Regions from separate parts of the Nonomuraea sp. NPDC049309 genome, predicted to be linked through region 2. Evidence: predicted binding sites of a transcription regulator. Region 2 holds the regulator's gene; each other region holds the start of a gene.
The links. Region 2 encodes HrcA, which represses chaperone genes, less so after heat shock. Its sites were predicted from a motif close to TTGGCACTCTCNNNNNGAGAGTGCCAA; they were not measured.

Region 1 (7,577 bases), on a different contig from region 2:
GGCGTGCTCCACTTCGATGTAACGGACGACCGTCTCCTCGGGCCCCGGACCGTCGTCGGGGCCGTCGGGCAGATCCTGTGTCGGTACGGCCGAACGTACCGAGCTGCGGAGCGCATCTGCCACCTTGTGCGAGGCGATCCCGAACACGAACGACGCGAACGGCCGCCCCATGTCGCGGTATCGCGGCAGCGCGGACAACACGGCGATGCACACCTCTTGGGCGACGTCATCGGCAATGTGATATTGCCCTGAAACCCTGCCCAGCCTGGCGCGGCAATACCGCACCACCATCGGACGCAACTCGCCGAGCAGGGATTCGATCGCGCTGCGATCCCCCTGTACGGCGAGGCTCGTCAGTTCCCTAAGGTCGGAGTCATCCGTCCGTGCCGGAAGTCTCGACGCGAGCCTTACCCCAATTTTGGCGTCGGCGACGCTTCCCTCGCTCACGATAGGCATGATGCCCGTACTGATCCGGCCTGTCGTCATGGCGAATGGCTACGGATTGGTCACATTGAAGCGACGATAACGAGCAGTAATCAGGCGACCACACTAAGCCTTAATGCTGGCATAATATTTCACCTGATAAGCAGGAATGCAAGACATTTGTCATAGCCCCCGACGCTTATCACCCGCTCCTGGTTTACGACCAACAATCCACCTTTCCGCCCATTTTCCCCCATCACCCGATAAGCCCCCACAGCTCCGCCCTCCGCCAGCCCTGCCCTATCACCCCACCCCGCACCCCGACACCCGACGACCGGCACCACCCTCGGATGGCACGCGCCCGCACCCGACGAACCCCACGCCCCACCGCCCCGGCCCAACCCGCACACCACCCCCGGGGCACCCCACACGGCACGCGCGGGAACCGGCGCGGCGAGACGTGCACGCCGGCACACACAGGGGCCGCCGACAGCGAAGCACACACACCGGCACGCGGGGCCGGCGACAGCGAAACGCACGGCGGCACGTACGGGAATCGGCGGCACATGCGGGAATCGGGCAAGGGCCGGCGCACGCGGCGGCACATGCGGGAATCGGCGGGCTGCGCACGCGGCGGCACGTGCGCCCGCTCGGACCACCCACGCCCGCCACCCCCGCAGGGCACGTGCGCCGAACTACCGCACGCCCGCAACTCGCAGGGCACCAGCGCTCGGACCAGAGCACACCCCGCCGAGCCCGCAGGGCACCAGCGCTCGGACCACCGCACGCCCCGCAACTCGCAGGGCACGAGCGCCACATCGGACCACCACCGCACGCCCCGCAACCCCACAGGACACGCACGCCACACACGGGCGACCGCACGGGTAGCTCTCCACACCCCTGACGGGCCAGATGGTCGGCCGCCCCCTAGCGGGCGCCCGTACCCGCACCGCAGAGCATGTTGTCCCGACACCCGCAGCCGCGACCGCCGCCACTCAGGACGCGCCACGTTCTCGGAAGGCTGCATGACCCACCAGACCCCGAGCACCCGGAACCGCAGAACACGCCACTCCCCCACTCGCACACCACGGCGACCCACACCACGTCCAGGCGCACACCACGTCAGCCGCACATCGCGTCAGCTGCCCAACGCATCAGTCACCAAGCGCGTGGTCCATCGGGCTGACCGGAGGGTGTGCGGGAGGCGGCGGCGCTCGGAGGGTGTGCGCGAGGCGGCGGCGTGCGCCGGGTGCCGTTCTCGCCCCGGTGGCGGTCACCGCGGCCGTGTCGGGGGCCGTACCTCCACGTGCGGGAGCCCTATACCGCCATGGACCCCGGGCCGCATGAGCGACCCGCTTCCACGCTCGACCCGGTTCCGCGCTCAGTCGTGGCGAGAGTCGGGGGCCGGCCCGAGGGTCGGGTCGTGAGCCGAGTCGGAGCGTGCGTCATCGGTGGCCGAGCCGGGGTGGGACGCACCGAGCCGGGCCGAGTCGGGGCGGGCGTCAAGTAGTTCCAGGTAGCCCTGGACGGCCTCCCACAGGTGATGCTCGGGGTAGCGGCCCACTCCCCTGTGCGCGCGTCGCCACCGGCGGTCCCAGTACGCTCCATGCACCGCCCTCAGGTGCTCAAGCGCCGTACGCAACTCCGCCTCGACGTCGGCCACCCCACCACCCGCAGCACCGCTCGCCGAGGCCGCCGCGCGTACCTCGTCGAGCCTCCGCTCCGCCAGCGCCGCGAGCACACCCTCCTCGATGCCGTCCAGCGACCAGAAGCGCACCGGTTCCCGGATGTGATGGTTGGCCACCGGATCCTCGCGGGACCGCCAGACGTAGGCGACCCCGCCCTTGTCCAGCTCCAGGAAGTCCACCAGCCAGGCCGTCCCCGGCGGCTGCGTGCCCCACGCCACCTCCTCGGCGGGCAGGTTCAGCACGAACGCCACCTCAAGGCGCTCGACGGGATCGGCCCCGTCCAGCAGGTCGCCGAACACGTACGCCGCGCGCAGGAACGGCTCGTCCGCCCGCACCTTCCGGGTCTGCTCGCACGCCCGCGCCAGCCTCCGCAGCCGCTCCACCGCCCGCTTGTACAACACGCCCCGCCACCTCCTCACACCGGCGCCCCACACCCGAATGGACCGGACCGCCGCCCAGCGTACGTGCCCGCCCTCACCCCCTCACCCCAGCGCCCCGCCCGAGAACCCCGACCCGGGCGCCGACAGTCCGCCCTCCGCAAGGCGCCACATCCCGCGCGCCCCAGAAGACGGGCGCCCACACGTGACACCCCCGGAAACGCCGTACGGCCCGCACCCCGGGCAGGGTGCGGGCCGTACGGTCAGCGAAAGGAGTGAGGAAGGGTCAGTGACCGTGGCCGTGACCGTGGCCCTGGCCGTTGGCCTGCTCCTCCTCCTCGGGCTTGTCCACCACGAGCGCCTCGGTGGTGAGCAGCATGCCCGCGATCGAGGCGGCGTTCTGGACGGCCGAGCGGGTGACCTTGACGGGGTCGATGACGCCCTGGGCGATCAGGTCGCCGTACTCGCCGGTGGCGGCGTTGAGGCCGTGGCCGGGCTGCAGCTCGGCGACCTTGTGGGTCACGACGTAGCCCTCGAGGCCGGCGTTCTCGGCGATCCAGCGGGCGGGCTCGACGAGCGAGCGGCGCACGATGCTGACGCCGGTGGCCTCGTCGCCGGTCAGGCCGAGGTCGTCGAGGTCCTTGGAGGCGTGGATCAGCGCGGAGCCACCGCCGGAGACGATGCCCTCCTCGATGGCGGCGCGGGTCGCGGAGATCGCGTCCTCGAGGCGGTGCTTCTTCTCCTTCAGCTCGACCTCGGTGGCGGCGCCGACGCGCAGCACGCACACACCGCCGGCGAGCTTGGCCAGGCGCTCCTGCAGCTTCTCGCGGTCCCAGTCGGAGTCGGACTGCTCGATGGCAATCTTGATCTCCTTGATGCGGTCCTCGATGGCCTGCGCGTCACCGGCGCCGTCGACGATGGTCGTGGTGTCCTTGGTGACGACGACGCGGCGGGCCGTGCCGAGCACCTCGAGGCCGACGTGCTCCAGCTTGAGGCCGACCTCCTCGCTGACGACCTGGCCGCCGGTGAGGATGGCCATGTCCTGCAGCATCGCCTTGCGGCGGTCGCCGAAGCCCGGGGCCTTGACGGCGACGGAGGTGAAGGTGCCGCGGATCTTGTTGGTGACCAGGACGGCCAGGGCCTCGCCCTCGACGTCCTCGGCGACCACGAGCAGCGGCTTCTTGGTCTGGGCGACCTTCTCCAGCAGCGGCAGGAAGTCCGCGATGGAGGAGATCTTGCCCTGGTGGAGCAGGATGTAGGCGTCCTCGAGGACGGTCTCCATCCGCTCGGGGTCGGTCACCATGTAGGCCGACAGGTAGCCCTTGTCGAACTGCATGCCCTCGGTGAACTCGAGCTCCATGCCCATGGCATTGGACTCTTCGACGGTGAGGACACCGTCCTTGCCCACCTTGTCGAAGGCCTCGGCGATGAGGTTGCCGATCTGCGCGTCCTGGGCGGAGATCGTCGCGACGTTGGCGATCTCGTTCTTGTCGGCGACCTCGCGGGCGCTCGACAGCAGGCGCTCGCTGATCTCCTTGGCGGCCTTGTCGATGCCGCGCTTGAGCGCCAGCGGCGAGGCGCCGGCGGCGACGTTGCGCAGGCCCTCACGGACCATGGCCTGGGCCAGGACGGTCGCGGTGGTGGTGCCGTCACCCGCGATGTCGTTGGTCTTGGTGGCCACTTCCTTGGCGAGCTGGGCGCCGAGGTTCTCGTAGCGCTCCTCCAGCTCGATCTCACGAGCGATGGTCACACCGTCGTTCGTGATCGTCGGCGCACCGAACTTCTTGTCGATGACGACGTTACGGCCCCGCGGGCCGAGCGTTACCTTGACGGCGTCGGCGAGGGCGTTGACGCCGCGCTCGAGCGCGCGGCGGGCGTCCTCGTCGAACTCCAGGATCTTCGCCATTGCTGAGTCCTCTCCTAGCGTCGAAAGCCCCGGCCGCCCTCAAGAGCGCCCGGGGCTCGACACAACCGGCTTACTTCTCGATGATCGCGAGAACGTCGCGGGCGGAGAGCACGAGGTACTCCTCGCCGCCGTACTTGACCTCGGTGCCGCCGTACTTGCTGTAGAGGACGATGTCGCCCTCAGAGACGTCGAGCGGGATCCGCTTCTCGCCGTCCTCGTCCCAGTTGCCGGGGCCCACCGCCAGAACCTTGCCCTCCTGCGGCTTCTCCTTGGCGGTGTCCGGGATGACCAGGCCGGACGCGGTGGTCTGCTCGGCCTCAAGCGGCTGAACCACGATGCGGTCGCCGAGCGGCTTAACGGGAACCTTGGTGGCGGTCGTCACGATCGGACCTCCCCTTCAGATTTCGATGATCTAGAAGAGGCGACCAGCTGGGCCTGCCGTCGCGGGTGTCAGACCTGCCTCGTCGCACGTTGGCACTCTCAAGGGGAGAGTGCCAACAGGAAACATATGCAAGAGGGGCTTGACAGTCAACACGAACGCGTCTGCCGACAGCGATCGGGCCTCGTGGAAAGGCCCTGTGACCTCGTTCAGTGTCCCACGCGCCGGGATGTCCGGCCCCGCCACCGCGCCGCGTCCGCCCGTGCATCCGCCCGTACGTGCGCTGCGCCCGGTGTGTCCTGCTCCGCCGATGCGCCGCGTCCGTTCGTGCATCCGCACGTCCGTGTTCGGCGCCCGGCGTGTCCTGCCTACCCCGCCCGCACGCCTTCTACTCATAAGGCGCCTTCCGCCTTTGGACAGCCTTCCACCTTCACGTAAGTCAGGCGCCCTCGTGCCGGGGAGGGCGCGCGTGGCGATAACGTCGGGTGGCGTGGACCTCGACGCCTTCACCGAGCTGCTGACCCCGCGCGGCCTGCGGGCGCTCGCCGAGGCGGGCGAGCTGGTGGGGGCCGGTCCCGCGGTCGATCCGGTGACCGCGGCCACGACGCTGCGCAAGACGTACGACGCGGCGCTGACCTCCGCCGCGCTCACCCAGGCGGGGCTGCGGCAGCGGGCCAGGGCCAAGTTCGGCGCGGACGCGGATCGCATGTTCTTCACGCCGCACGGCCTCGAACAGGCCACCCGCGCCGAGGTGGCCGAGCACCGCGCACGGCGCCTGCTCGCCCTGCTCGCCTCTGAAGAAGGGCGGGTGATCGACGCCTGCTGCGGCATCGGCGGCGACATGCTCGCCCTGGCCAGGGCGGGGTGCACGGTGACGGCCGTGGACGCCGACCCGCTGACGGCCGCCGTGGCGCGGGCGAACGCGGAGGCGTTCGGGCTGGGCGACCGGGTGACGGTGCGGGTGGGCGACGCGGCCGAGGTGCGGCCCGAGGAGCACGACGTGCTGTTCGCCGATCCGGCGCGGCGCACGGGCAAGGGCAGGACGTTCGACCCCATGGCGTACTCGCCGCCCTGGCCGGTGGTGCTCGATCTGGTCGCGCGCGCCGGTCTCGCCTGTCTCAAGGTCGCTCCCGGCATCCCGTACGAGTTCATCCCCGATGGCGCGCTGGCGGAGTGGGTGTCGTACAAGGGGGAGGTCAAGGAGGCCACGCTGTGGACGGGAGCCGGCGTGACGGCGGGCAGGCGCGCGACGCTGCTGCCCGGAGGTCATGAGCTGGCCGCCACCGGAGTCACGGCCCCGGTGGGCCCGCCCGGCCGTTACCTGTACGAGCCCGACGGCGCCGCCGTGCGCGCGCATCTCGTCGGCGAGGTGGCCGAGCTGGTCGGCGGGCGGCTGCTCGACCCGATGATCGCGTACGTGACGAGCGACGCCGCGGCGGACACCCCATGGGCCGCCAGATACGAAATAGAAGACGTCATCCCGTTCAACCTGAAAAAACTGCGCGCCGCCCTCCGTGAGCGACAAATCGGCAATGTCACCATCAAGAAGCGCGGCTCCGCCGTCGACATTGAACGCCTTCGCGCCGATTTGCGGCTCAGCGGCGACAACGCCATGGTCATCGTCCTGACCAGGATTCTCGACAAACCCTCGGTAATCCTCTGCAAGCCCTCCTCACCTGCCTGAATCTCCAAATTCGGCCATCGAACCGTTTTCCTCGATCTTTCTCCTCGCGTCTGACGGACCTTGATCCAGCGGCTAAGGTAGCCGGGCGGGAGTTCTCCCCCTATTGCGGTTAACCGCGTTCTCGCTCTTTCAGATATGAACCGGACCTACCCGACCACTGCGCGGCAGTCCGTCGGCGAGCGAAGGAGCTTTCGGTGGACCATTCCAACCACACCACCCTTCTCCAATCGGGCGCGTACAACGCCGACGTCGTCCCCAAGAGGATGCGAGACCTGCTCGCGCGTGCCGCACAGGACCACGTCTACGAGCAACGCACCCAGGGCGCGGTGCTCGACGAGATCCGCCAGCGGCTGGAGGGCATGGAATGGCTGCTGCGCGAGGTGCGCGAGCGCGAGCTCGGCGGGCTGAGCGGCTCCCTTGAGGCGGTGAACGGGCGGCTCGACGAGATCGCCGTCAAGCCGCCGATGTGGGCGGAGGGCCTGGCGCAGCACGTCGAGGCCGTACGCGACCACGTGGACGCCGTGGGCGACAGGGTCGGCTCGGTCGACGCCAGGGTCTCCCCCATCACCGACCTGCCCAGCCTGTGGGCCGACCTCGGCACCGTCGGCGAGAGCGTGGACGAGGCGCTCAGCCGGCTGCAGTCGGTGCTCGACACCACCGACGGCATCACCAAGGGCATGGCCGACTTCGCCGCCACGCTGAAGGGGCTCAACGCCAGCATGGAGGCCGCGGCCGGGCGCTTCACCCGGCTCGACCGGTCGATGGCGGAGCTGACCTCCCGTACGGACCGGGTCGAGGTCGCCGTGTCCGACCTGTCGGAGCACCTCACCAACAGGATCGACGACACCGCCCAGCGGCTCGCGGCCCGGCTCGACGAGACCGACAAGCGCCTGACGTCCCGGCTCGACGAGACCGACCAGCGGCTCACCGCCCGGCTCGGCGAGACCGGCCAGCGGGTGAGCACCCGCCTCGACGAGACCGACCAGCGGCTCGCCACGGCCCTGCTGGAGGCCGACGAACGCCTCGTCGCCCGGCTCAAGGAGGCCGACGAGCTGGCCGGGGCCCGCCTGGCGGGCGTCGAGCAGCGCCTGGCCACCCGCCTGGACGAGACCGACCAGCA
Region 2 (7,577 bases):
GCTCCGAAAGGTCTGCCTGACGCGCCGAGTGCCGAAAACGGCGCAATCGGGGAGCTGGAACGTTCTGCCGTGATCGAGGCGTTACGTGCCCTGCCCACCCGACAGAGAGAAGCACTGGTTCTACGCTACTACGGTGATCTGTCCGAAGCTGAGATCGCTCACGCCATGGGCATCAGCAAGGGGGCGGTCAAGAGCCACACGGCACGTGGCATGGCCGCCTTGCGATCGGTCCTGGAGAAGATGTCATGACCCAGCCCCCCGACGAGTACGGCGACCTGTTGCGCCGTGCGCTCCGCGCGGAGGCGGACGCGGTCGTGCCCTCGCCGGACGGACTGGAGATCATCCGTGCTCGTATCGAGCGGCGAAGCGTACGAAGGCTGTTCTGGTGGCGGGCGGGGGCGGCCGCGGCCGGCGCGGTCCTGGTGGCCGGCACGATCGTGCTGGCCGTCCCCGGGCTGCGCTCCCAGATCATCGATCGGGCTCCCGTGCAGGTCGTGGACGATGAGACGACCAAGGTGCCGTCCAACTCCTCGACCACCCGGTCCATCGACCCGCCGGAGACCCACGTCGTGCCCCGCCAGTCCCATCCGGTGGTGCTTCCGCCCGGCACGCCGGAGCGCGCGACGCCCAAGGTGACCCGCAAGGCCGACTCGACCAGCAGGCCGTCACCGACTCCCACGCCCACCCCCACCCCCTGCCCGTCGGCGCTCGCCGATGAAGCCGAGCCGCCGGCCGACTGCCCCACGCTCTCGCCGCCGCCCACGCCGACGCCGAGCCCCACGATGATCGAGACGTCCGCGCCGCCGTCGTCGTGCCCGCCCGAGGAGTGCCCTCCCGAGGACGCGATGACCGAGACGCCGCCCGTCGAGGCGTCCACGCCGCCGGTGCAGGACACGCAGCCGACCCCCTGACGACGCCGAGCAGGCCCTGAAGACGCCTGAGGAGCGTCAGCGGCTCGAGAGGCTCACCAGCGCCCCGTACGGCTGAACAGCACGGACGCCGCCGCCACCCCCGCCGTGGAGGTGCGCAGGACCGTCGGGCCGAGCAGCACGGGCGCCGCCCCGGCCGTCGTGAACCTGGCCAGCTCCTCCTCCGAGACCCCGCCCTCGGGACCGACCACCATGACGATGTCGCCCTCGGCGGGCAGCGCCACGCCCGACAGCGGCTCGGTGGCCTCCTCGTGCAGCACCAGGCCCAGCGCGGCCTCCGCCAGCAGCCGCTCGACCTGGGCGGTGGAGGCGAGGTCGGCCACTTCCGGCAGGTGGAAGCGGCGGGCCTGCTTGCCCGCCTCGCGCGCGGTGGAGCGCCAGCGGCCCAGCGCCTTGGCGACCTTGTCGCCCTTCCACTGCGTGATGCTGCGCGCGGCCGCCCACGGCACGATCACATCGACGCCCGCCTCGGTCATCATCTCGACCGCCAGCTCGCCCCTGTCGCCCTTGGGCAGGCCCTGGACGACCGTCAGCCGGAGCGCCGGCCGTTCGACGTCGTAGCGGCGGAGCACGTCGAGCCTGAGCTTGTCCTTCAGCGTCTCGCGTACGACGCACTCGGCCACCGCGCCCGCGCCGTCGGTGAGGTCGACGCGCTCACCGGGCCGCAACCGGCGCACGGCGGCCGCGTGCCGCCCCTCGGGGCCCTCCAGCGTCAGCTCGGCCCCGTCGAGGCGCTCGCGCTCGCAGAGGAAGACCGGCGCCGTCACCGGCCGTTGAAGGCGTCACGCAGGCGGGAGAAAAAACCCTGCTGACCCGGTGCGAACTTGCCAGGCGGGCGCTCCTCACCTCGCAGCCTGGCCAGCTCGCGCAGCAACTCCTCCTGGGCGGAGTCGAGGCGGGTCGGCGTCTCGACGTTGACGTGGATGAGCAGGTCGCCCCTGCCGGACTCGTTGAGCCGCTGGACGCCCCTGCCGTACATGGTGATGACCTGGCCGGACTGCGTGCCGGGCCGGACGTCGACCTCTTCGGTGCCGTCGAGGGTGTCCACCGTCAGCACGGTGCCGAGCGCGGCGGCCGTCATCGGGATCTGCACGGTGCAGTGGAGGTCGTCACCGCGCCGTTCGAAGATCTCGTGGGGCCGCTCGACGATCTCCAGGAACAGGTCTCCCGGCGGGCCGCCGCCGGGCCCGACCTCGCCCTCGCCGGCGAGCTGGATGTGGGTGCCGTCCTCGACGCCCGCGGGGATGCGGACCTTGATCGTACGGCGGGTGCGCACCCGGCCGTCGCCGGAGCACTCCTGGCAGGGGTGGCGGATGATCGTGCCGAAGCCGCCGCACTGCGGGCAGGGCCGCGAGGTCATGACCTGGCCCAGGAAGGAGCGCGTGACCTGGGAGATCTCGCCGCGCCCGCTGCACATGTCACAGGTGTCGGGGTGGGTGCCCGGCGCGGTGCCGGCCCCGTGGCAGACGTCGCAGAGCACGGCCGTGTCCACGGCGAGCTCGCGGGTCGTGCCGAACGCGGTCTCGCGCAGGTCGAGCTCGACCCTGATCGTGGCGTTGCGGCCCCTGCGGGCACGCGAGCGCGGCCCCCTGGCACCGGTGGCGGTGCCGAAGAAGGCGTCCATGATGTCGCTGAACGGGAAGCCCGCTCCGAACCCGCCGGCACCGGCGCCCGCTCCCGCGCCGCCGCCGTAGGGGTCGCCACCCAGGTCGTACATCTGGCGCTTGTTCGGGTCGGACAGCACCTCGTAGGCCTGCGTGATCTCTTTGAACCGCTCCTGGGTGTCAGGATCGGGGTTCACGTCAGGGTGCAGCTCGCGAGCGAGCCGGCGATACGCCTTCTTGATCTCGTCCTGACTTGCGTCACGGCGCACCCCGAGGGTGGCGTAGTAGTCGCTGTTTGCCACTTATCGACCTCTTATGATGCAGCCAGGATCTGGCTGACGTAGCGTGCCACCGCGCGTACGGCGCCCATCGTCACGGGGTAGTCCATCCTGGTCGGCCCCAGAACGCCGAGCCGGGCGAGTTGGTTGTCGCCAGAACCGTATCCGGTCGCGACGACGGATGTGCCCCGCAGGTAGGGGTTTTCCGATCCGATGCGCACGGTGAGCGCGGACGGGGTGTCTGAGGATGTCTCGCCGAGCAGCCGCATGAGGACGACCTGCTCCTCAAGCGCCTCCAGCACGTCGCGCAGACCGGTGGCGAAGTCGGCGCCGGCGAGGTTGGCCGCCCCGGCGAACACGACCTTCTCGTCGTGCCGCTCGACCAGCGTCTCGAGCAGCACCGAGAGGATCGTCGCGGCGGCGGGCCGGTCTTCGACGGGGAGTCTCTCCGGCAGGTCGGCGACCAGCTCGGGCACGGCGCTCAAACCGCAGCCGTCGAGGCACGCGTTGAGCACGGCGCGCAGGTTGGCGATGCGGTGGTCCTCCACCACTTCCGGCAGCTCCACCACACGCTGCTCGACGCGGCCGGTGTTGGTGATGAGCACGAGCATGACCCGCCGCTCGGTCAGGGGAACGAGCTCGACGTGCCGGACCGTCGAGCGGGTGAGCGTCGGGTATTGCACGACCGCGACCTGCCGGGTGAGCTGCGCCAGCAGCCGGACCGTGCGGGTGACCACGTCGTCGAGGTCGACGGCGCCCGCGAGGAACGTCTCGATGGCCCGCCGCTCGGCCGCCGACAGCGGCTTGACCTGCGAGAGCCGGTCGACGAACAGGCGGTAGCCCTTGTCCGTCGGCACGCGGCCCGCGCTGGTGTGCGGCTGGGTGATGTAGCCTTCCTCCTCCAGCGCGGCCATGTCGTTCCTGACCGTCGCCGGGGAGACCTTCAGATTGTGACGCTCGGCCAGCGCCTTGGAGCCCACCGGTTCGTTGGTGGACACGTAGTCTTCGACAATGGCCCGGAGCACCGCCAGCTTCCGATCGTCGAGCACGTGCTCACCTCCTGCCTCTGTCCCTTACAGGAACGTGGTGTCTAGCACTCTGTGTTCCCGAGTGCCAAGTGTACGGCTCTCGCCCACAAGGTGCGATAACACCGCGTCCCAACTGCATCTGGCTTCCTGCGAGCAGCAGGCCGCACACTTGCCCTCATGACCGACGATTCCCGTCCCCCGGCGTACGGCCCGCCGCCCGGCCACGAACCGGCCCCGCACGGACAGCCGCCGTGGCAGCCTCCGCAGGAACCACCCCAATACGGCCGGCAGCCCGCACCTCCGCAGGGCCCGCCGCCGTACGGTGACCCATATCAGTTCGGCCCGCCATCTCAGTACGGACAATACGGCCAACAGGCCCAATTTCCACCACGAATCGACTCCAAAGCCATAAAGCCCAGCCCGTGGTGGATCGCGGCCGCCTGGGGCGTGTTCCTGGCCTGCGCGGCGGCCGGAGTCGTGCTGTTCATGAACGGTGTGGGCGCCGGCTCCGGCCTGGCGCCCAGACAGACGTTCGCGTCCGGCGAAAAGATCACGGTGACGGTGGACCCGTCCGCCAGACCCGGCGTCTATCTCGCGAGCGACACCGCGGTCACCTACGACTGCTCCATCAGCGGGGACGCGAAGCTGGCCAAGCCCTCCGAGCGGCGGCTCATCGAGGCGGAGGCCGCGGTCTGGGAGCAGATCCTCGTGATCAACGCCCCCGCCAAGGGCGACTACGAGCTGACCTGTGTCAACGACGAGCAGGCCACCGTGCGCTACGGCATCGGCCGCGACTTCTCCTCCGTCGTGGCCGGCGTCGCCGACGGCATGATCATCATGGTCGCCCTCGCAGGCGCCGGGCTGCTCATCGCCGTCGCGGGCACGATCATCGTCATCGTCCGCCGCAGCGGCGCCCGTAAGCGCCTTGCGGTCAGCGGGTGATTTGCTACGGTCCCCGTGTGTACGAGGGCGATGTGCTGGCGGGAAACTGGCGGCGGCCGGGCAAGGGGAAGATCCCCGAGGTGCCCGCCGAGCGGGACCTCGTCGTGGAGGACGCGGACAGCGGCTTCTGCGGCGCCGTGGTGGCGTGCGACAAGGAGGCCGTCACCCTTGAGGACCGGTTCGGCAACCGCCGGCTCTTCCCGCTCGCGCCCGCCGCGTTCCTGCTGGAGGGCAAGCCCGTCACGCTGATACGCCCCGCCGCGCCCGCCCCCGCGGGTCCCCGGCGCAGCGCGTCGGGCTCCATCGCCGTCGAAGGCCTGCGGGCGAGAGTGGCCCGGCAGAGCCGCATCTACGTCGAAGGCGTCCACGACGCCGCGCTCGTCGAGAAGATCTGGGGCCACGACCTGCGGGTCGAGGGCGTGGTCGTCGAATACCTCGAAGGCATCGACCACCTGCCGGCCATCGTCGAGGAGTTCCGCCCCGGGCCGGGGCGGCGGCTCGGCGTGCTCGTCGACCACCTGGTGCCCGGCTCCAAGGAGAGCCGGATCGCCGCCGAGATCACCTCCCCCGACGTGCTGGTGGTCGGCCACCCGTTCGTCGACATCTGGCAGGCGGTCAAACCGTCCGTGCTGCGCATCCCGGCCTGGCCGGAGGTGCCGCGCGGCGTCCCGTGGAAGGAGGGTGTCATCGCCGCGCTGGGCTGGCGCATGGAGCCCGCGGAGGCGTGGCGGCGCATCCTCGGCGCCGTCAAGACGTACACGGACCTCGAGCCGGCGCTGCTCGGCCGGGTCGAGGAGCTGATCGACTTCGTTACGGAGGCACCATGAGTCAAGACCCCCACGCCGGCCAAGACCCGCCCCGACCTCCCGCCGACGACGACGCGACCCGCATGGTGAGCCCGGCGGACGCCGACGCCACGCGCAAGTTCTCCCCCGCCGACATGCCGCCGCCCGCGCCGGGCTCCGGCCCGCAGCCGGGCCCGCCGCCGCCGTCCGGACAGCAGCCTGACCCCGCGTCCGGCTACAGCGCACCCGCCGGCCCCGCGCCCGGCTACGACCCCCAGCCCGGATCAGCCCCCGGCTACGGCGCACAGCCCGGCTCCACCCCCGGCTACAGCGCACCCGCCGACCCCGCGCCCGGCTACGGCGCGCAGCCCGGATCAGCCCCCGGTTACGGCGCACAGCCCGGCTCCACCCCCGGCTACGGCGCGCAGCCCGGTTCGACGCCCGGGTACGGGCCGCAGCCCCCTTCCTACGGCGAGCAGATCCCCTACGGGCAGCTGCCCGGCTCGGCGCCCCAGTACTACCAGCAGCCGCCCACCGGCTACGGCCCGCCCGGTCACGACCGGCAGGGCCCCTACGGCGCGCCCGGCGGACACCCCGGCGGTTACGGACGCCCCGGATACCCGCCGCCCCCGCCCGGCTACGGATACGCGCAACCGCCCGGCCAGCCGTACGTCCCCGGCCGCTTCGGCCCCCGCCCCGGCACCGACGACAACAGCATGGCGATGCTCAGCCACCTGCTGGGCCTGCTGGTCTCCTGGATCGGCCCGCTCATCATCTACCTGGTGCGCAAGGACCAGTCCCCCTACGTCAGGGACCACGCCGCCGGTGCGCTGAACTTCGAGCTCACGATGTTCATCGGCTACCTCGCGTCGATGTTCCTGATGTTCTTCTTCATCGGCTTCCTGACGCTGCCGGCGATCTACGTGGTGTCGCTGATCTTCCACATCCAGGCTGCGGTGGCGGCCAACAAGGGCAAGCACTACCGCTATCCGATCGCCATCCCCTTCATCACCTGACCCCGAAAAGCCCCCGGCTGCATCACCCGGCCCGAAATCCCCCGCCCAGAGCGTCACCCTGGGCCAGCCGACCACGCCGGAAGCCGGCCGCCGAACCGGGCATCACAGGCCGGGGCAGGAGCCGTGAGCAGCCGGCTGCGAGGCCCCTGACCGAGTCATCGGCCCGGACCGGTCATCCGCGTCAGACCAGCCGGCCGCGTCAGACCAGGAGATCTCTGACCAGGGCGTCGGCCAGCAGCCTGCCCTGGAGGGTCAGCACCATGCGGCCCGCCTTGAACGGCTCCGGCTCCAGCAGTCCTCTGGCGAGCGCGCTCGCCACCGCGGGCCGCGCGGCGGGCGCGACGTCGGCCAGCGGGTAGCCGGACGACAGCCGCAGCTCCAGCATGAGGCGTTCGGCGGCGCGGTCGTCCGGCCCGAGCACCTCGCGGGCGTGGGCGGGCGAGGCGCCGGCGGCGAGCCGCTGGGCGTAGGCGGCGGGGTGCTTGACGTTCCACCAGCGGGTGCCGCCGACGTGGCTGTGCGCTCCTGGGCCGGCGGCCCACCAGTCGCCGCCGGTCCAGTAGAGCAGGTTGTGGCGGCAGCGGGCGTCCTGCGACGCCGCCCAGTTCGACACCTCGTACCACTCGAACCCGGCCTGCGACAGCAGCTCGTCGGCGATCAGGTAACGGTCGGCGGCCACGTCGTCGTCGGGCATCGGCAGCTCGCCGCGCCGGATCCGCGCCGCCAGGCGGGTGCCCTCCTCGACGATCAGCGAGTACGCCGACACATGGTCGGGCCCCGCCTCGATCGCCGCGCTCAGCGACGCCCGCCAGTCGTCGTCGGACTCGCCCGGCGTGCTGTAGATCAGGTCGAGGTTGACGTGCTCGAACCCGGCCTCCCTGGCCTCCTTGACCGCCGCGGCCGCCCTGCCCGGCGTGTGGCGGCGATCGAGCACCTGCAGGACGTGCTCGCGTACGCTCTGCATGCCGAAGCTGATCCGGTTGAACCCGCCGTGG
Region 3 (7,577 bases), on a different contig from region 2:
CGTTCTGCAGCGCGGAGCGCGTCACCTTGGCCGGGTCGATGATGCCGGACTCGAACATGTTGACGTACTCGCCGGTCGCGGCGTTGAGGCCCTCACCCGGGGTGAGGTTGCGGACGCGCTCGACCACGACGCCGCCCTCGAGGCCGGCGTTGACCGCGATCTGCTTGAGCGGCTCCTCCAGCGCCTTCTTGACGATGGCGGCACCGGTGGCCTCGTCGCCGTTGAGCTCCAGCTTGTCGAAGGCCTTGGCGCCGGCCTGCAGCAGCGCCACGCCACCGCCGGGGACGATGCCCTCCTCGACGGCCGCCTTCGCGTTGCGGACGGCGTCCTCGATGCGGTGCTTGCGCTCCTTGAGCTCGACCTCGGTGGCGGCACCGGCCTTGATGACGGCGACACCGCCGGCCAGCTTGGCCAGGCGCTCCTGGAGCTTCTCGCGGTCGTAGTCGGAGTCGGTGCGCTCGATCTCGGCGCGGATCTCGTTGACCCGGCCGGCGATCTGCTCGGCGTCACCGGCGCCGTCGACGATCGTGGTCTCGTCCTTGGTCACGACGACCTTGCGGGCGCGGCCGAGCAGGTCGAGGGTGGCGTTCTCGAGCTTGAGACCGACCTCCTCGGCGATGACCTGGCCGCCGGTCAGGATCGCGATGTCGTTGAGCATCGCCTTGCGGCGGTCACCGAAGCCCGGAGCCTTGACGGCGACGGAGCGGAACAGGCCGCGGATCTTGTTGACGACCAGGGTGGCCAGGGCCTCGCCCTCGATGTCCTCGGCGATGATCAGCAGCGGCTTGCCGGACTGGACGACCTTGTCGAGCAGCGGCAGCAGGTCCTTGTTGGCGGAGACCTTGCTGTTGACGATCAGGATGTAGGGGTCTTCGAGAACGGCCTCCATGCGGTCGGAGTCGGTCACGAAGTACATCGAGGTCATGCCCTTGTCGAAGCGCATACCCTCGGTGAGCTCGAGCTCCAGGCCGAAGGTGTTGCTCTCCTCGACGGTGATGACGCCTTCCTTGCCGACCTTGTCCATCGCCTCGGCGATGAGCGCGCCGATCTCGGGGTCGGCGGCGGAGATGGAGGCGGTCGAAGCGATCTGCTCCTTGGTCTCCACGTCCTTGGCCAGCTTGGAGAGCTCCTCGCTGACGCGCTCGACGGCGGCCTCGATGCCCTTCTTCAGGGCCATCGGGTTGGCCCCGGCGGCGACGTTACGCAGACCCTCGCGCACCAGCGCCTGGGCGAGCACGGTGGCCGTGGTGGTGCCGTCACCGGCCACGTCGTCGGTCTTCTTGGCGACCTCCTTGACCAGCTCGGCGCCGATCTTCTCCCAGGGGTCCTCGAGCTCGATCTCCTTGGCGATGGACACACCGTCGTTGGTGATCGTGGGGGCGCCCCACTTCTTCTCCAGCACGACGTTGCGGCCCTTCGGGCCCAGGGTCACCTTCACGGCGTCGGCGAGCTGGTTCATACCGCGCTCGAGACCGCGCCGGGCGTCCTCGTCAAACGCGATCATCTTGGCTGCCATAAGGCTAGACCTCCCAGATGCAGGGTGGCTTGTCGTGGACCGAGCCGACGCCCGCGACGGCATGGGTCAGCATCTCCTTCGGCAGACCCCATCGTCCCGATCCGGTGTTGGCACTCTACTGCACAGAGTGCCAACGAACTGTTTAGCACTCTACCCTGCCGAGTGCAAGCGAACGCCCCTGCTCTCCCTGCTTTCTCCCAGGTCAACGGCCATTTGGTGGTCTGCGCTATATGCGCCGGTACGGCGAGCCGCCCGGCGGCCCACCGTACGTGATTCGACAAAAGAGAGATGAGGGCTCGCACGGACTGCGCTGCCGTGCGAACCCGCCCGGTGCGTACCAGGTCGTGGATCAGACAGTGCGGACGGACTCCGCCTGCGGTCCCTTCTGGCCCTGCGTGATCTCGAACTCGACGCGCTGCCCCTGCTCGAGAGATCGGTACCCGTCCATCAGGATCGCCGAGTAATGGACGAATACATCCTTACCACCGTCTACCGCGATGAAGCCGTAGCCCTTGTCCGCGTTGAACCACTTGACGGTGCCCTGCGCCACTTCCGACTCCTCTTACTGGTCTACCAGATCTCGCCCATTCCTCCGCGAGACCTGTAATCGCCCGACTTAACGGAAAATCAGCCGGACGATCGCCTCGACCATACCTGTGGCAAGGGGTTTGGCAACAGAGTCAATCTGAAAAGAGCCTATTTCCTCCTTCCGAAGGTCGTTCAACGTTGAATTGGGCCTGCAAAAGGAGAAGGCGCCCACAAGGGGCGCCTTCACGATGTGATCCTCGACACTCAGCCGCCGGCGACGGCCGGGATGATGGAGATCTGAACGCCGTCGGGGGCCGGAGTGTCGAGCCCCTGGGCGAATCGGACGTCCTCTTCTCCCACGTAAACGTTGACGAAACGACGAATCTTGCCCGATTCATCCAGAATTCGGGCGCCGATCCCCGGGTAGTCCGCGTCGAGCTTGGTGAGCACGTCACGAAGAGTCGCGCCCTCGCCACTGACCTCGGCGTTGCCCCCCGTGTACGTGCGCAGAATGGTGGGAATCCGCACAGAAACGCTCATGGTTGAAGTCGCCTTTCCTGATTGATCAGACAGTCGCGCGGAACGCGTCGAGGGAGGGCCGGATCACGGCCGTGGGCACGGCGTCGTCGCTGATCGCGTCGAGCGTCTTGAGCCCGTCACCGGTGTTGAGCACCACGGTCAGGGCCTCGGGGTCGAGCACGCCGTTCTCGGTGAGCTTCTTCAGCACGCCGACCGTGACGCCGCCGGCGGTCTCGGCGAAGACGCCCTCCGTCGAGGCCAGCAGCTTGATGGCGGCCACGATCTCCTCGTCGGTGACGTCCTCGACGGCCCCGCCGGTGCGCCGGGCGATGTCCAGCACGTACGGCCCGTCGGCCGGGTTGCCGATGGCCAGCGACTTGGCGATGGTGTCGGGCTTGACCGGCCGCACGACGTCGTGGCCCGCCTTGAACGCGGTGGACACCGGCGAGCACCCGGCCGCCTGCGCGCCGAAGATCTTGTACGGCGTGTCCTCGACCAGCCTCAGCTTGATGAGCTCCTGGAAACCCTTGTCGATCTTCGTGAGCTGGGAGCCGGAGGCGATGGGGACGATGATCTGCTCGGGCAACCGCCAGCCGAGCTGCTCGGCGATCTCGTACGCGAGCGTCTTGGAGCCCTCGGCGTAGTAGGGCCGCAGGTTGACGTTGACGAATCCCCACTTGTCGCCCAGCGGGTCACCGATCAGCTCCGAGCAGAACCGGTTGACGTCGTCGTACGTGCCCTCGATGCCGATGAGCTTGCCGCCGAAGACCCGCGCCATGGCGATTTTCGCCTGCTCGAGGTTCGCGGGGATGAACACGCACGCCTCCAGCCCGGCACGCGCCGCGGCGGCGGTGACGGCGCCCGCGAGGTTGCCGGTGGAGGAGCAGGAAAGGGTGTGGAATCCGAAGTTCCTGGCCGCTTCCACGGCCATGGCGACGACCCGGTCTTTGAACGAGTGGGTGGGGTTGCCCGAGTCGTCCTTCACGTAAAGGTTCTTGATTCCGAGCGTTCGACCGAGGTTTCCGGCCTTGACCAATTTCGTCCAGCCGGGGTTCATATTCGGCTTTTCGGTCACGTCGGCCGGAACCGGAAGCAGTGCCCGGTAACGCCAGATGTTGGCGGGACCCGATTCGATCTGTTCGCGGGTCACCTCGCCGAAGTCGTAGGCCGCCTCAAGCGGCCCGAAACACTCCAGACAGGCGAAGCTGGGACCCAGCGGGTAACGAGCGCCGCACTCGCGGCAGGACAGACCGACGGCAGGACCAAAGTCAAGCGACATGAAGCGAGGCCTTCCCTCATCTTCGCCCGCGGCCACCTTGACCGCGAACCGGAATTGGCACCTTGTCCCGGTCGGCCTCGCCAGGTCGCGAGTCTCGAAAGCCGGGAGGGTTGCCGGGGCTTCACAGGGCCGGTCCCTCCACCCCTCTGGATGAGCTGTATGAAGTTGTTGAATTGGACTCTACCCGCTGAAGTGGACGAAATTACCACCCGTCTCAAAGTTTGAGACGGGTGGTCTCATCGATAGTCCTCTCCCAGCACGCTCTGCACGTATTTGCGGGCCTGATGGATCCGGGACTTCGCGGTGCCCAGCGGGATGCCGAGCTGCTCGGCCACCTCGTTGTAATCGAGCTGGACGATGTCACGCAGCACCAGCGCCTGCGCGAGATCGGGCTTGTCGGCCTCCAGCGCCTCCATGGCGTCGAGGAGGTCGAGGCGCGAGCCGGCGATCACGCTGACCCGCCGCACGTCGGGCTTCTGCACGGGCAGCTCGTCCGAGCTCTGCTCGGCCGCCCGACGCTTGAGCGACCGGTACGTCGTGCGGGCGCAGTTGGCCGTCACGATGTGCAGCCACGTACTGAACCTGGCCCGCCCCTCGAAACGGCTGATATTGCGCGCGACGGCCAGCAACGTATCCTGCGAGGCCTCCTCCGCATCCTGGTGATAAGGCAGGATTCGGGCGCAATGCCGCATCACATCGGGCTCTATCCGCGCCAGGAGCTCACCGAGTGCGCGATGGTCTCCGGCGGCGGCTGAGCGAGCGAGTTCCTCGGTTAGCTCATCAAGCGCCATAGCTGGGATCCTATGATCGAAAGGAGCCTAGATGAACAGCGTGCTGTTGGCCTCCAACAGGGGGCCGGTCTCCTTCACCGTCTCCGACGACGGCGAACTCACCATGAAACGCGGCGGAGGCGGACTCGTCTCCGGGCTGTCGGGCGTGGCCAAGGGCGACGGCGTGCTGTGGGTCTGCGCCGCGCTGACCGACGGCGACCGCAGCGCCGTACGCCTGGCCGGCGGCGGCCGCATGGACCACGCCGGCTACGACACGGGGCCGATGCGCATGCTGGACATCGCGCCCGCCACCTTCCACCGCGCCTACAACGCGGTGGCCAACTCGACCCTGTGGTTCATCAACCATCTGCTCTACGACATCCCCAACTCGCCCAACTTCGGCACCCGTTTCGAGCGCGAGTGGGAGTCCTACCGCGACTACAACGGCGCCTTCGCGCTGGCGCTCGCCGAGGAGGCCGGGCACGGCGCGCGCGTGATGGTGCAGGACTACCACCTTACGCTGACGCCGGCCATGCTCAGGGCCGAACGGCCGGACCTGCGCATCGCGCACTTCAGCCACACCCCGTGGGCGCCGCCCGAGTACTTCTCCCTGCTGCCCGACGACGTCGCCAGGGAGGTGCTCGAAGGCATCCTGGGCGCCGACCACGCCGGGTTCCTCACCGACAGGTGGGCCCAGGCGTTCATGGACTGCTGCGAACGGCTGCTCGGCGCCGAGGCCGACCGCGTCGGCCGCAGCGTCACCTACGCGGGCAGGACCACCCGCATCGGCGTCCACAGCCTGGGCGTGGACGGCGCGGCCCTGTGGGAGCGGGCCTGCGAGCCCGACGTCGAGTCGCACATGGCCGCGCTCAGGGAGCAGGTCGGCGAGCGCAAGCTGATCGTCCGCATCGACCGCACCGAACTGTCGAAGAACATCGTGCGCGGGCTCATCGCCTACCGCGAGTTCCTGGCCGCCCACCCCGAGTGGCACGGCCGCGTGGTGCACCTCGCCTTCGCCTACCCCAGCAGGCACGACCTGCCCGAATACCGCGAGTACACCGCGTCGGTGCAGCGCTGCGCCCAGGAGATCGAGGACGAGTACGCCACCGAGGACTGGGACCCGCTGATACTCAACGTCGACGACGACTACCCGCGCTCGCTCGCCGCCTACCGGCTGGCCGACGTGCTGCTGGTCAACCCCATCCGCGACGGCATGAACCTGGTGGCCAAGGAGGGCCCCGTGCTGTCGCCGCGCTGCGCGCTCGTGCTGTCGCGGGAGGCGGGGGCGGCGGCCGAGCTGGGCCCGCACGCGCTCGTGGTGAACCCGTACGACATCAGCGAGACCGCCGCCGCCCTGCACCAGGCGCTGATCATGCCGGAGGACGAGCGGCGCATGCGCCGCGACAGGCTGCGCGCGGCCGCGACCGCGCTGCCGCCGCAGAAATGGCTCGCCGCTCAGCTCGAAGCCCTGGCCTGAGATCATCGCCGTGGTCGGCACCACCTGGCGCGCGCCGGTCCGCCGGACGGGCCCGGCGAAGCTCGAGCGCGCGGGCGAGGTCCCGCTTACCGGCGGCTGAGAGCCGGTTGTCCGGCTCACCTGCCGCCGATCGCCGCGACCAGCTCTTCGAGCAGCGCCACCACGCCGTCCGGACCGTCCACCACGATGTCGGCGCGCTCGGCGAGCGCGGTCACCTCGGCAGAGCCGCTGCACACGGTCACGCCGGGCAGCCCGGAGGCGCGCACCGCCTCGAACGCCGCGAGATCGCCGAGGTCGTCGCCCACGAACATGACCGACCTCGCCGCACGCTCGGCGAGGAACAGGCCGAGCGCCTGGCCCTTGTCCATGCCGGGCGGCCGCAGCTCCAGCACCATGCGGCCGGGCTCGACCACCAGGCCGTGCTCGCCGGCCAGCTTGGCCAGCGGCTCGCGCAGCGCCTCCAGCGCGCCCTCGGGGTCGGGGCTGCGCCGGGTGTGCACGGCCACCGCGCGCCCCTTGTCCTCGATGGTGACGCCGCGCACGCCGAGCGACTCCAGCAGCAGCGGCAACTCGGCCTCCGCGCGCGGCACGCCGGGCGGCGGCGGTGGCGCGGAGATGCGGCCGTCCTCCCAGCGTTCGAAGCCGTAGTGGCCGAGCACCACCAGGCCGGGCACGTCGGCCAGGCCGGGGCCGAGCTCCAGCGCGGTGGCCGCGGGCCTGCCGGTCACGATGGCCACCGCACGGACGCGGGCGCCCAGCTCCGCGAGCACGCCGGGCGCCTTCGGATGGATCACGGCCTGGGCCGGGTCGGGCACGATCGGCGCCAGGGTGCCGTCGAAGTCGAGCCCGATCACGGCGCCCGCCGGATCGCTGACGATCGCTTCCATTGCAGGGATGTTCTTCACGCGGCTGCCGTACCCAGCGGGTCAGGGACGCATGCCGAGCCTCCTGGCCGCACGATCACGCCTGCGCGTAGAGCGTAATCTGCGCAACCGCTTGACCAGCATGGGGTCCTGTTCGAGCGCCTCAGGCCGGTCGATCAACTCGCCGAGAAGCTGGTAGTAGCGGGTGGCGGAGAAGCCGAACGTCTCCTTGATGGCCTGCTCCTTAGCGCCCGCGTAGCGCCACCACTGGCGCTCGAAGGCGAGGAGATCGAGATCGCGTTGGGTCAGTGGTCGTCGGGACGGTTCCTGGGCAGCATTGTCACCGCTGAGCGGTGCTCCCATGGTGTCCTCCTCGAAAGGGGCGGGTGGCGATCTCGCCGCCCGCGCGCGGCCCGTTCGCCATCGTAATGTGCGAAGTGCGGCTGTTCACGATGGATTGGGAGACGTACAGTCACCAAATGTGACCTCTGTCATCACACTCCTCACCGACTACGGGTTAGAGGATGGGTATGTGGCGGCCTGTCATGGGGTGATCGCCCGGCTGGCCCCGGAGGCCAGGGTGATCGACGTCTGCCACCTGATCCCCGCGGGCGACGTGCGGCGC

Region 1: the regulator HrcA is predicted to act here: its motif matches at 4,866-4,892, upstream of groES (co-chaperone GroES).
Region 3: the regulator HrcA is predicted to act here: its motif matches at 1,624-1,650, upstream of groL (chaperonin GroEL).

Annotation. Positions count from the first base shown of each region.
Region 1 is NZ_JBICSH010000003.1:68,146-75,722, reverse strand. Features, by position in the region: gene ACGFIM_RS21220 (sigma-70 family RNA polymerase sigma factor) at 1-456, opposite strand, end outside; gene ACGFIM_RS21215 (hypothetical protein) at 1,805-2,512, opposite strand; gene groL (chaperonin GroEL) at 2,775-4,394, opposite strand; gene groES (co-chaperone GroES) at 4,465-4,779, opposite strand; gene ACGFIM_RS21200 (methyltransferase domain-containing protein) at 5,264-6,457, shown strand; gene ACGFIM_RS21195 (hypothetical protein) at 6,652-7,577, shown strand, end outside.
Region 2 is NZ_JBICSH010000001.1:2,812,309-2,819,885, forward strand. Features, by position in the region: gene ACGFIM_RS12465 (SigE family RNA polymerase sigma factor) at 1-249, shown strand, start outside; gene ACGFIM_RS12470 (hypothetical protein) at 246-911, shown strand; gene ACGFIM_RS12475 (16S rRNA (uracil(1498)-N(3))-methyltransferase) at 965-1,696, opposite strand; gene dnaJ (molecular chaperone DnaJ) at 1,693-2,835, opposite strand; gene hrcA (heat-inducible transcriptional repressor HrcA) at 2,847-3,860, opposite strand; gene ACGFIM_RS12490 (hypothetical protein) at 4,326-4,781, shown strand; gene ACGFIM_RS12495 (DUF3097 domain-containing protein) at 4,799-5,608, shown strand; gene ACGFIM_RS12500 (DUF4870 domain-containing protein) at 5,605-6,582, shown strand; gene hemW (radical SAM family heme chaperone HemW) at 6,782-7,577, opposite strand, start outside.
Region 3 is NZ_JBICSH010000009.1:26,938-34,514, reverse strand. Features, by position in the region: gene groL (chaperonin GroEL) at 1-1,516, opposite strand, end outside; gene ACGFIM_RS37200 (cold-shock protein) at 1,866-2,066, opposite strand; gene ACGFIM_RS37195 (MoaD/ThiS family protein) at 2,309-2,584, opposite strand; gene thrC (threonine synthase) at 2,610-3,842, opposite strand; SAM riboswitch class I at 3,856-3,999, opposite strand; gene ACGFIM_RS37185 (RNA polymerase sigma factor) at 4,079-4,633, opposite strand; gene ACGFIM_RS37180 (trehalose-6-phosphate synthase) at 4,665-6,089, shown strand; gene otsB (trehalose-phosphatase) at 6,206-6,976, opposite strand; gene ACGFIM_RS37170 (DUF3263 domain-containing protein) at 7,016-7,315, opposite strand; gene ACGFIM_RS37165 (S-adenosyl-l-methionine hydroxide adenosyltransferase family protein) at 7,434-7,577, shown strand, end outside.